DNA from 3 places in the Streptomyces ovatisporus genome. Region 1 is predicted to be linked to each of the others. Evidence: predicted binding sites of a transcription regulator. Region 1 holds the regulator's gene; each other region holds the start of a gene.
What was found. Region 1 encodes HrcA, which represses chaperone genes, less so after heat shock. Its sites were predicted from a motif close to TTNGCACTCNGNNNNNCNGAGTGCNAA; they were not measured.
Positions count from the first base shown of each region.

Region 2: a site for HrcA is predicted at 1,570-1,596, ahead of groL (chaperonin GroEL). Genes of this name have one in related genera too.
Region 3: a site for HrcA is predicted at 2,045-2,071, ahead of groES (co-chaperone GroES). Genes of this name have one in related genera too.

Region 1 is NZ_JBHSFH010000003.1:446,974-450,248, forward strand. It holds gene dnaJ (molecular chaperone DnaJ) at 157-1,290, opposite strand; gene hrcA (heat-inducible transcriptional repressor HrcA) at 1,291-2,307, opposite strand; gene ACFPA8_RS03610 (MBL fold metallo-hydrolase) at 2,519-3,275, shown strand, end outside.
Region 2 is NZ_JBHSFH010000005.1:454,724-457,998, reverse strand. It holds gene thrC (threonine synthase) at 1-430, shown strand, start outside; gene ACFPA8_RS10420 (MoaD/ThiS family protein) at 427-705, shown strand; gene ACFPA8_RS10415 (cold-shock protein) at 1,182-1,385, shown strand; gene groL (chaperonin GroEL) at 1,746-3,275, shown strand, end outside.
Region 3 is NZ_JBHSFH010000002.1:91,512-94,786, reverse strand. It holds gene groL (chaperonin GroEL) at 1-1,476, opposite strand, end outside; gene groES (co-chaperone GroES) at 1,588-1,896, opposite strand; gene ACFPA8_RS00710 (THUMP-like domain-containing protein) at 2,148-3,275, shown strand, end outside.

The sequences.
Region 1 (3,275 bases):
CTCATCCTGCCACGCGGCACATACGCCTCCTGCCGGTACCGTCCCGCCCCGGAGCGGGCCGCCCCGGCAGGACGGCCGTCCCCCTCCGGGCGGACCGCCCGGGGCGGGACGGCGGGATCGGCCCGAATCCGCGCGGAACCTTCAACCCGCCGCCGGTCAGCGGCCGTTGAACGCGTCCTTCAGCCGGGAGAACAGCCCTTGCTGGCCGGGCTGGAACTGCCCGGTCGGCCGCTCCTCGCCCCGCAGCTTGGCCAGCCGCCGCAGCAGCTCCTCCTGCTCCGGCTCCAGGTTGGACGGAGTGGTCACCTCGACGTGCACGATCAGCTGGCCGCGGCCGCCGCCCCGCAGGTGCGTGATGCCGCGCTCGTGCAGCGGAATCGACTGCCCGGACTGCGTACCCGGGCGGATGTCGACCTCTTCCATGCCGTCCAGCGTCTCCAGCGGCACCTTCGTGCCGAGCGCGGCGGCCGTCATGGGGATGGTCACCGTGCAGTGCAGGTCGTCACCGCGCCGCTGGAACGTCGCATGCGACTTCTCGTGGATCTCGACGTACAGGTCGCCCGCCGGGCCGCCGCCCGGACCGACCTCGCCCTCGCCCGCCAGCTGGATGCGGGTGCCGTTGTCGACGCCGGCGGGGATCTTCACCGTCAGGCTGCGGCGCGAGCGGACACGCCCGTCACCGGCGCACTCCGGGCAGGGGGTCGGCACGACCGTACCGAAGCCCTGGCACTGCGGGCACGGGCGCGACGTCATGACCTGGCCCAGGAAGGACCGGGTCACCTGGGAGACCTCGCCCCGGCCGCGGCACATGTCGCAGGTCTGCGCCGACGTACCGGGCGCCGCACCCTCGCCGCTGCAGGTGTTGCAGACGACCGCGGTGTCGACCTGGATCTCCTTCGTCGTGCCGAAGGCCGACTCCTCCAGGTCGATGTCCAGCCGGATCATGGCGTCCTGGCCACGGCGCGTACGGGACCTCGGGCCGCGCTGGGAGGCCGTTCCGAAGAAGGCGTCCATGATGTCGGAGAAGTTGCCGAAGCCCGCTCCGCCGAAGCCGCCGCCCCCGCCGCCGGCGCCGCCCGTCGGGTCGCCGCCGAGGTCGTAGACCTGCTTCTTCTGCGGGTCCGAGAGGATCTCGTAAGCGGTGTTGATCTCCTTGAACCGCTCCTGCGTCTTCGGGTCCGGGTTGACGTCCGGGTGCAGCTCGCGCGCCAGCCTGCGGAAGGCCTTCTTGATCTCGTCCTGCGAGGCGTCGCGCTGCACGCCGAGGACCGCGTAGTAGTCCGCCGCCACTTACGACTCCGCGAGGATCTGTCCGACGTACCGTGCCACTGCGCGTACAGCTCCCATCGTTCCGGGGTAGTCCATGCGGGTCGGTCCGACCACGCCGAGTTTGGCGACTGCTTCGTCGCCCGAACCGTAGCCGACCGATACGACCGACGTGGAACTCAGCCCTTCATGGGCATTCTCATGCCCGATTCTTACGGTCATTCCGGGGTCTTTCGCCTCCCCGAGCAGCTTCAGCAGCACGACCTGCTCCTCCAGAGCCTCCAGCACCGGCCGGATCGTCAGGGGGAAGTCGTGCCCGAACCGGGTGAGATTGGAGGTGCCACCGATGATCAGCCGCTCCTCGGTCTCCTCGACCAGTGTCTCCAGGAGGGTGGCGAGCACCGTCGAGACCGTGCCGCGGTCGTCACCGTCGAACGAGTCGGGCAGGTCCTGCACCAGGGAGGGTACGTCCGTGAAGCGCTGACCCACGACCCGGCTGTTCAGCCGTGCGCGAAGATCGGCGAGCGACGCCTCGCTCATCGGGGCGGGAGAGTCGATCAGACGCTGCTCGACCCGGCCGGTGTCGGTGATCAGCACCAGCATGAGCCGTGCGGGAGCGAGCGAGAGCAGCTCCACGTGCCGGACCGTCGAGCGGGTCAGCGACGGGTACTGCACGACGGCGACCTGCCTGGTCAGCTGCGCCAGCAGACGCACCGTGCGCCCCACCACGTCGTCGAGGTCGACGGCGCCCTCGAGGAAGTTCTGGATGGCCTTCCGTTCCGGGGAGGACAGCGGCTTCACGCCCGCCAGCTTGTCCACGAAGAGGCGGTAGCCCTTGTCCGTCGGGATGCGGCCCGCGCTGGTGTGCGGCTGGGCGATGTAGCCCTCGTCCTCAAGGACAGCCATGTCGTTGCGCACAGTCGCCGGGGAGACCTGGAGGTTGTGCCGCTCGGTCAGCGCCTTGGAACCCACCGGTTCCTCCGTGCCGACATAGTCCTGGACGATCGCGCGCAGAACTTCGAGCCTGCGTTCACTGAGCAACGCGCACACCTCCCGTCCAGCCTCGCCGCGCTTGCACTGGGGGCGCAGGCGCCTCCCGGCCGCCGGCGTCTCCTGCGTTCCTGGCACTCTCCCCGACGGAGTGCCAAATCCCCTGGGCCAGTGTACGGCCGGTAGCCCTGGCCGGGGCAAGAGCCGCCCGATTGACGGTACCGCGCGCACGGTTCGGGCAGAGCCCCGCTAACGTCACCGCATGGCCGGTCGAGGGGAGGGCGGACGGGAAGACGCAGGTCCGCCGACGACAGCGGGACGTACGGCGGCCCGCGGGGGCGACGAGGTCTGGGAGGAGCTTCTTCCGGGCGTCGTGCGGCGGCGGATGCCCGTCTGGGACGCGACCGTGGGCGCCGTGGCGGGGCCGGCGGGGGTTCTCGTGGTCGACGCCGGGTCGGGCCCGGCGGAGGGCGCACTGCTCCGTGAACAGCTCCTCGACCGCTTCGGGACGCCCGCGACGCAGGTGGTGCTCACGCACCCGCACTTCGACCATGTGCTGGGTGCGGCGTCCTTCGCGGGCGCGCGCGTGTACGGGCCCGCGGGGATGGAAGCGTGTCCGGCGGACACGGCCGAGGAGTTGCGGCGCGACGCCGTCGCGGAGGGCATGCCGCCGGAGGCCGCCGCCGAGGCGGCGGACGCGCTCGTCCTCCCCGGGCAGGCGGTCACGGACGAGCTGACGCTGACCGTGGGCCCCTACGAGGTCGTGCTGGTGAACCTGGGCCCGGCGCACAGCTCGCGCGACCTGGCAGTGCTCGTGCGGGGGCGGCGCGAGGCCGCCGGGCAGGGTTGTGGGCAGAGGCGTCCCGGCCCGGAAGTCGTCTTCTGCGGAGACCTGGTCGAGGAGTCCGGTGAACCGCAGGCCGGTCCCGACGCCGTGCCCGCCCTGTGGCCGGCCGCGGTGGACCGGCTGCTCTCGCTGGGCGGAGAGGACGCGCTGTACGTACCGGGGCACGGTGCCG
Region 2 (3,275 bases), on a different contig from region 1:
CGCTCAGGCGGAGGGCTGCTCCCCGGTCTCCCGCGCCTTCAAGGAGGGGCACGACGTCGTACGCCCCGTCCGGCCGGACACGATCGCCAAGTCGCTGGCCATCGGCAACCCGGCCGACGGCCCGTACGTGCTGGACATCGCCCGCCGTACCGGCGGCGCGGTGGAGGACGTGACCGACGCGCAGATCGTCGACGCCATCAAGCTGCTGGCGCGGACCGAGGGCGTCTTCGCCGAGACGGCGGGCGGTGTGACGGTCGGGGTCACGAGGAAGCTCATCGAGGAGGGCGGGCTCGACCCGTCCCTCACCACCGTCGTCCTCAACACGGGCGACGGACTGAAGACACTGGACGCGGTGGCTCCGACGACGGGGCCCTCCGCGGTCATCCGCCCCAACCTGGACTCCTTCCGAGAGGCTGGTCTCGCATCATGAGCGTGAACGTCCGTATTCCGACCATCCTGCGCACCTACACCGGCGGTCAGGCGGAGGTGAGTGCCGAGGGTTCGACGCTCTCCGAGGTGCTGGCCGACCTCGAGAAGAACCACACGGGCATCGGCCCCCGCGTGCTGGACGACGCGGGCAAGCTGCGCCGTTTCGTCAATGTGTACGTGAACGACGACGACGTCCGCTTCGAGCAGGGTCTCGAGACCCCGACGCCCGACGGTGCGGGCGTCTCGATCATCCCGGCCGTGGCGGGTGGCTGCTGAGGTCGTGAGGGCTCGGTGAAGGCCCTTTGCCGCTTCGGTCGACCACCTACCGGCGAATCGCCCCCTTCCGGGACAAGTGCGAAGTGGAGGGGGCGATTCCGCGTCGCGGACCGCGATAGGGTGCGAGGAATCCCGCCCCGTAAGTGATCCGGTATGTGCCGGACGCATATGAGAACGCGACAAGTTGTGCGCGAAATCGGGGCGGCAATTGTCGTGTTGGCGCGCTATGCCTGGCCCTGCTTGCCCTGGTTTTCCGGGAGTTGAGGGCATTCGACCGCTCAGCCGCTGCCCAGAATTCTCGTCTTCATGGCCTGTTGCAGAGGGCGTCCGTGCAGATACATTCAGCCGCGGTCGACGCGTTCAGGCTCGTGTATCCCGTGCTCCCGCCGTGGGTGAGGGGACCGGCCGGGGGCGAGGTCTGACCCGGGTTCGTGAAGTGCGGGCTCGTGCAAGGGCCAGTAATAGGGGAGTTAGGCATGGCTCAGGGCACCGTCAAGTGGTTCAACGCGGAGAAGGGATACGGCTTCATCGCGGTCGACGGTGGTGCGGACGTATTCGTGCACTACAGCGCGATCCAGATGGACGGCTACCGCACCCTGGACGAAGGGCAGCGGGTCGAGTTCGAGATCTCGCAGGGGCAGAAGGGGCCGCAGGCCGACATGGTCCGCGTGACGGCCTGAGCGCCGGCCACACTGCGCAGAGAGTTGTACGAGGGGTCGTATCCCGCCAGGGGATACGGCCCCTCTACGCGTGTCCACGGTCCTGTGGCCCGCCTCCCACGGGGGCGCGGCGCGGGCCCTCCGCCGTCCGGCGTGATGTCCTGAGGGCGCTTGCACTCGCAGGGGTCGAGTGCTAATCATTGCGTTAGCACTCTACGAGTGAGAGTGACAGACAAGGACCGGGTCGGTGAGGCTCGTCCGCCGCGTGGAGCAAGGAACCACGCGGTGTGCGTGCCGTCCGTCGCGGGCGCCAGCGCGGTCCGGATAGACCCGTCCCCTGGTTGTGCAGGGGGATCCCCAGTCCGGGAGGGACCACTTCACATGGCCAAGATCATCGCGTTCGACGAGGAGGCGCGGCGCGGCCTCGAGCGCGGGATGAACCAGCTCGCCGACGCCGTCAAGGTCACGCTCGGCCCCAAGGGCCGGAACGTCGTGCTGGAGAAGAAGTGGGGCGCCCCCACGATCACCAACGACGGCGTCTCCATCGCCAAGGAGATCGAGCTCGAGGACTCCTACGAGAAGATCGGCGCCGAGCTGGTCAAGGAGGTCGCGAAGAAGACGGACGACGTCGCCGGTGACGGCACGACGACCGCGACCGTCCTGGCCCAGGCGCTCGTCAAGGAAGGTCTGCGCAACGTCGCCGCAGGCGCCAACCCGATGGCCCTGAAGCGTGGCATCGAGCGCGCCACCGAGGCCGTCTCGGCCGCCCTGCTGGAGCAGGCCAAGGATGTGGAGACCAAGGAGCAGATCGCTTCGACGGCCTCCATCTCCGCCGGCGACCCGCAGATCGGCGAGCTGATCGCCGAGGCGATGGACAAGGTCGGCAAGGAAGGCGTCATCACCGTCGAGGAGTCGCAGACCTTCGGGCTCGAACTCGAGCTCACCGAGGGCATGCGCTTCGACAAGGGCTACATCTCCGCGTACTTCGCCACCGACATGGAGCGCATGGAGGCGGAGCTCGAGGACCCCTACATCCTCATCGTCAACTCCAAGATCGGCAGCGTGAAGGACCTGCTGCCGCTGCTGGAGAAGGTCATGCAGTCCGGCAAGCCGCTGCTGATCATCGCCGAGGACGTCGAGGGCGAGGCCCTGTCCACCCTGGTCGTCAACAAGATCCGCGGCACCTTCAAGTCCGTCGCCGTGAAGGCTCCGGGCTTCGGTGACCGCCGCAAGGCGATGCTCGGCGACATCGCCATCCTCACCGGCGGCACGGTCATCTCCGAAGAGGTCGGCCTCAAGCTGGAGAACGCCGGTCTGGACCTGCTGGGCCGCGCCCGCAAGGTCGTCATCACCAAGGACGAGACGACCATCGTCGACGGCGCGGGTGACAGCGAGCAGGTCGCCGGCCGCGTCGCGCAGATCCGCGCGGAGATCGACAACTCCGACTCGGACTACGACCGCGAGAAGCTCCAGGAGCGTCTGGCCAAGCTGGCCGGCGGTGTCGCCGTCATCAAGGCCGGTGCCGCCACCGAGGTCGAGCTGAAGGAGCGCAAGCACCGCATCGAGGACGCGGTGCGCAACGCCAAGGCCGCCGTCGAGGAGGGCATCGTCGCCGGTGGTGGCGTGGCTCTGATCCAGGCTTCCAGCGTCTTCGAGAAGCTGGACCTGGAGGGCGACGAGGCGACCGGTGCGCAGGCCGTCAAGTACGCGCTGGAGGCCCCGCTCAAGCAGATCGCGGTCAACGCCGGTCTCGAGGGCGGCGTCGTGACGGAGAAGGTGCGCAACCTGCAGAAGGGTCACGGCCTCAACGCCGCGACCGGCGAGTACGTCGACATGCTGGCCGAGGGCATCAACGACCCGGCCAAGGTCACGCGCTCCGCGCTGCAGAACGCCGCCTCCATCGCGGCGCTC
Region 3 (3,275 bases), on a different contig from region 1:
GCCGGCCTTGATCAGGTCGCCGTACTCGCCGGTCGCCGCGTTGAAGCCCTGGTGCTTCTCCAGGTCGGCCACCTTCGAGGTGATGACGTAACCCTCGAGACCGGCGTTCTCGGCGATCCAGCGCAGCGGCTCGACCACCGCACGACGCACGACGGCGACACCGGTGGCCTCGTCGTCCACCTTGCCGAGCGAGCCGTCCAGCACCTTCGCGGAGTGCACGAGGCTGGCGCCACCACCTGCGACGATGCCCTCCTCGACCGCGGCGCGGGTCGCGGAGATGGCGTCCTCCAGACGGTGCTTCTTCTCCTTCAGCTCGACCTCGGTCGCGGCACCGACGCGGATGACGCAGACGCCGCCGGCCAGCTTGGCCAGGCGCTCCTGCAGCTTCTCGCGGTCCCAGTCCGAGTCCGTGGCCTCGATCTCGCTCTTGATCTGGGCGACGCGGCCCTGGACGTCCTCGCTCTTGCCGGCACCGTCGACGATCGTCGTGTCGTCCTTGGTGACGGTGACGCGGCGGGCCGAGCCCAGCACGTCGAGACCGGCCTGGTCGAGCTTGAGGCCGACCTCTTCGGCGATCACGGTGGCGCCGGTCAGCGTCGCCATGTCGCCGAGCATCGCCTTGCGGCGGTCACCGAAGCCGGGCGCCTTCACGGCGACGGCGTTGAAGGTGCCGCGGATCTTGTTCACGACGAGGGTGGAGAGCGCCTCGCCCTCGACGTCCTCGGCGATGATCAGCAGCGGCTTCGAGCTGCCGGCCTGCATGATCTTCTCCAGCAGCGGCAGCAGGTCCTGGATGGAGCTGATCTTGCCCTGGTGGATCAGGATGTACGGGTCGTCGAGGACGGCCTCCATACGCTCCTGGTCACTGACCATGTACGGCGAGAGGTAGCCCTTGTCGAAGGCCATGCCCTCGGTGAAGTCGAGCTCCAGGCCGAAGGTCTGGGACTCCTCGACGGTGATGACGCCGTCCTTGCCGACCTTGTCCATCGCCTCGGCGATCAGCTCGCCGACCTGCTTGTCCTGGGCGGACAGAGCCGCGACGGAGGCGATGTCCTCCTTGGAGTCGATCGGGCGGGCGTTGGCGACCAGGTCGTCGGAGACGGCCTTGACCGCGGCGTCGATGCCCTTCTTCAGGGCGGCGGGGGAAGCGCCGGCCGCCACGTTGCGCAGACCCTCGCGGACCAGTGCCTGGGCGAGCACGGTGGCGGTGGTGGTGCCGTCACCAGCGATGTCGTTGGTCTTGGTCGCCACCTCCTTCACCAGCTGCGCGCCGAGGTTCTCGTAGCCGTCCTCGACCTCGACCTCACGGGCGATGGTGACGCCGTCGTTGGTGATGGTCGGGGCGCCGAACTTCTTGTCGATGACGACGTTGCGGCCCTTGGGGCCGATGGTGACCTTGACTGTGTCGGCGAGGGCGTTCACACCACGCTCGAGGGCGCGGCGGGCGTCCTCGTCGAACTTAAGAATCTTCGCCATGGGAGCTGTTGAGTCCTCTCGAACGAACCGCGCCCCGGACCCCCGGTACATCTCGTGGTGATGCGGGAGGGACCGGGGCGCGGATCAGAAGTGTCTTCCGGCTTCGGTGACTTACTTCTCGACGATCGCGAGAACGTCGCGAGCCGAGAGGACGAGGTACTCCTCGCCGCTGTACTTCACCTCAGTGCCGCCGTACTTGCTGTAGAGCACGATGTCGCCGACGTTCACGTCGAGCGGCAGGCGGTCGCCATTCTCGAAACGGCCCGGGCCGACAGCCAGGACCGTGCCCTCCTGGGGCTTCTCCTTGGCGGTGTCCGGAATGACCAGGCCCGAGGCCGTGGTCTCTTCAGCGTCGAGCGGCTGGACCACAATGCGGTCCTCAAGCGGCTTGATGGCAACCTTGCTGGCGGTCGTCACGATCCGACCTCCCCCTTCGGAGATCTCATCACGGGGTCTTATGTCTGGGGTGGCGAGTGTGGTCGATCCGTCGTCGCGGGTGCCGGATCTTCCCGTCGCTTGTAGCTGGCACTCACCAAGGGAGAGTGCCAACGCCGACATTATGCCGCGGTTAGCACTCCGTCAACCAGAGTGCCAGGTGCCCGCGAGCCGCGTGGCGCCGGGAGACCGTCCCCACTGCTCACGGAAGGGTGGCGGGAAGGGAGAATGAGCGGGTGGATCGGGAGGCGTTCGCCGCGCTGCAGGGCGACGAAGGACAGGCGCTGCTCGCGGCGTTGAAGGACTACCGGCCGGAGGACGAACTGGCCGCCGCGACCCGGCTCCGACGCGCTCACCCGCCGGAGCTCGTCTCGGCCGCGCTCGCCCAGGCCCGGCTGCGGCAGCGGGCCGTGGCGAAGTTCGGCGCACAGGACGCGGCACGCATGTACTTCACCCCCGACGGTCTCGAACAGTCGACACGGGCCGGTGTCGCGGCGTACAGGGCCGCGCGTTTCGCCGGCGGGGGTGCGGAGCCGGGCGTGCGTGAACTCGCCGACCTGTGCTGCGGAATCGGCGGTGACGCCATCGCCCTGGCCCGCGCCGGCGTGCGCGTGCTCGCCGTGGACCGCGATCCGCTGACGTGCGACGTGGCACGGGCGAACGCCGCCGCGCTGGGCCTCGCCGACCGCATCGAGGTCCGCTGCCAGGACGTGGGCGACGCCGATGTCTCCGGCTACGACGCCGTCTTCGTCGACCCCGCACGCCGGGGCGGCAGGGGGCGCATCTTCGATCCCGAGGCCTACTCCCCTCCGCTGTCGTGGGCGGTGGAGGTGGCCCGGCGGGTCTCGCGCGCCGCGCTGAAGGTGGCACCCGGCATCCCGCACGAGGCGGTCCCGCACGACGCCGGAGCGGAGTGGATCTCGATGGGAGGCGAGGTGAAGGAGGCGGTGCTCTGGTTCGGGGAGGGAACGGGAGCACCTACGGGCAGTGGGACGGAGATCCCACCCGTACGAGCGACACTGCTGCCCGGCCCGCACACCCTTCCCTCCCGTGGCCTGCCCGATCCGCCGGCGGGACCGGTGGGCAGGTACCTCTACGAGCCCGACGGCGCGGTCGTCCGCGCGCATCTGGTGGCAGAGGTGGCCGAACAGCTCGGAGGCCGCCTCATCGACCCGACGATCGCCTACGTCACCAGCGACGAGGCCCACGTCACGCCGTACGCGACCGGGTACGGGATCACCGATGTCCTGCCGTTCAACTTGAAGCGGCTCCGGGCGCTGCTGCGTGACCGGGGCGTCGGCGTCGCCACCATCAAGAAGCGCGGCTCCGCTGTGGAACCGTCCGAACTGCGCAAGAAGCTCAGG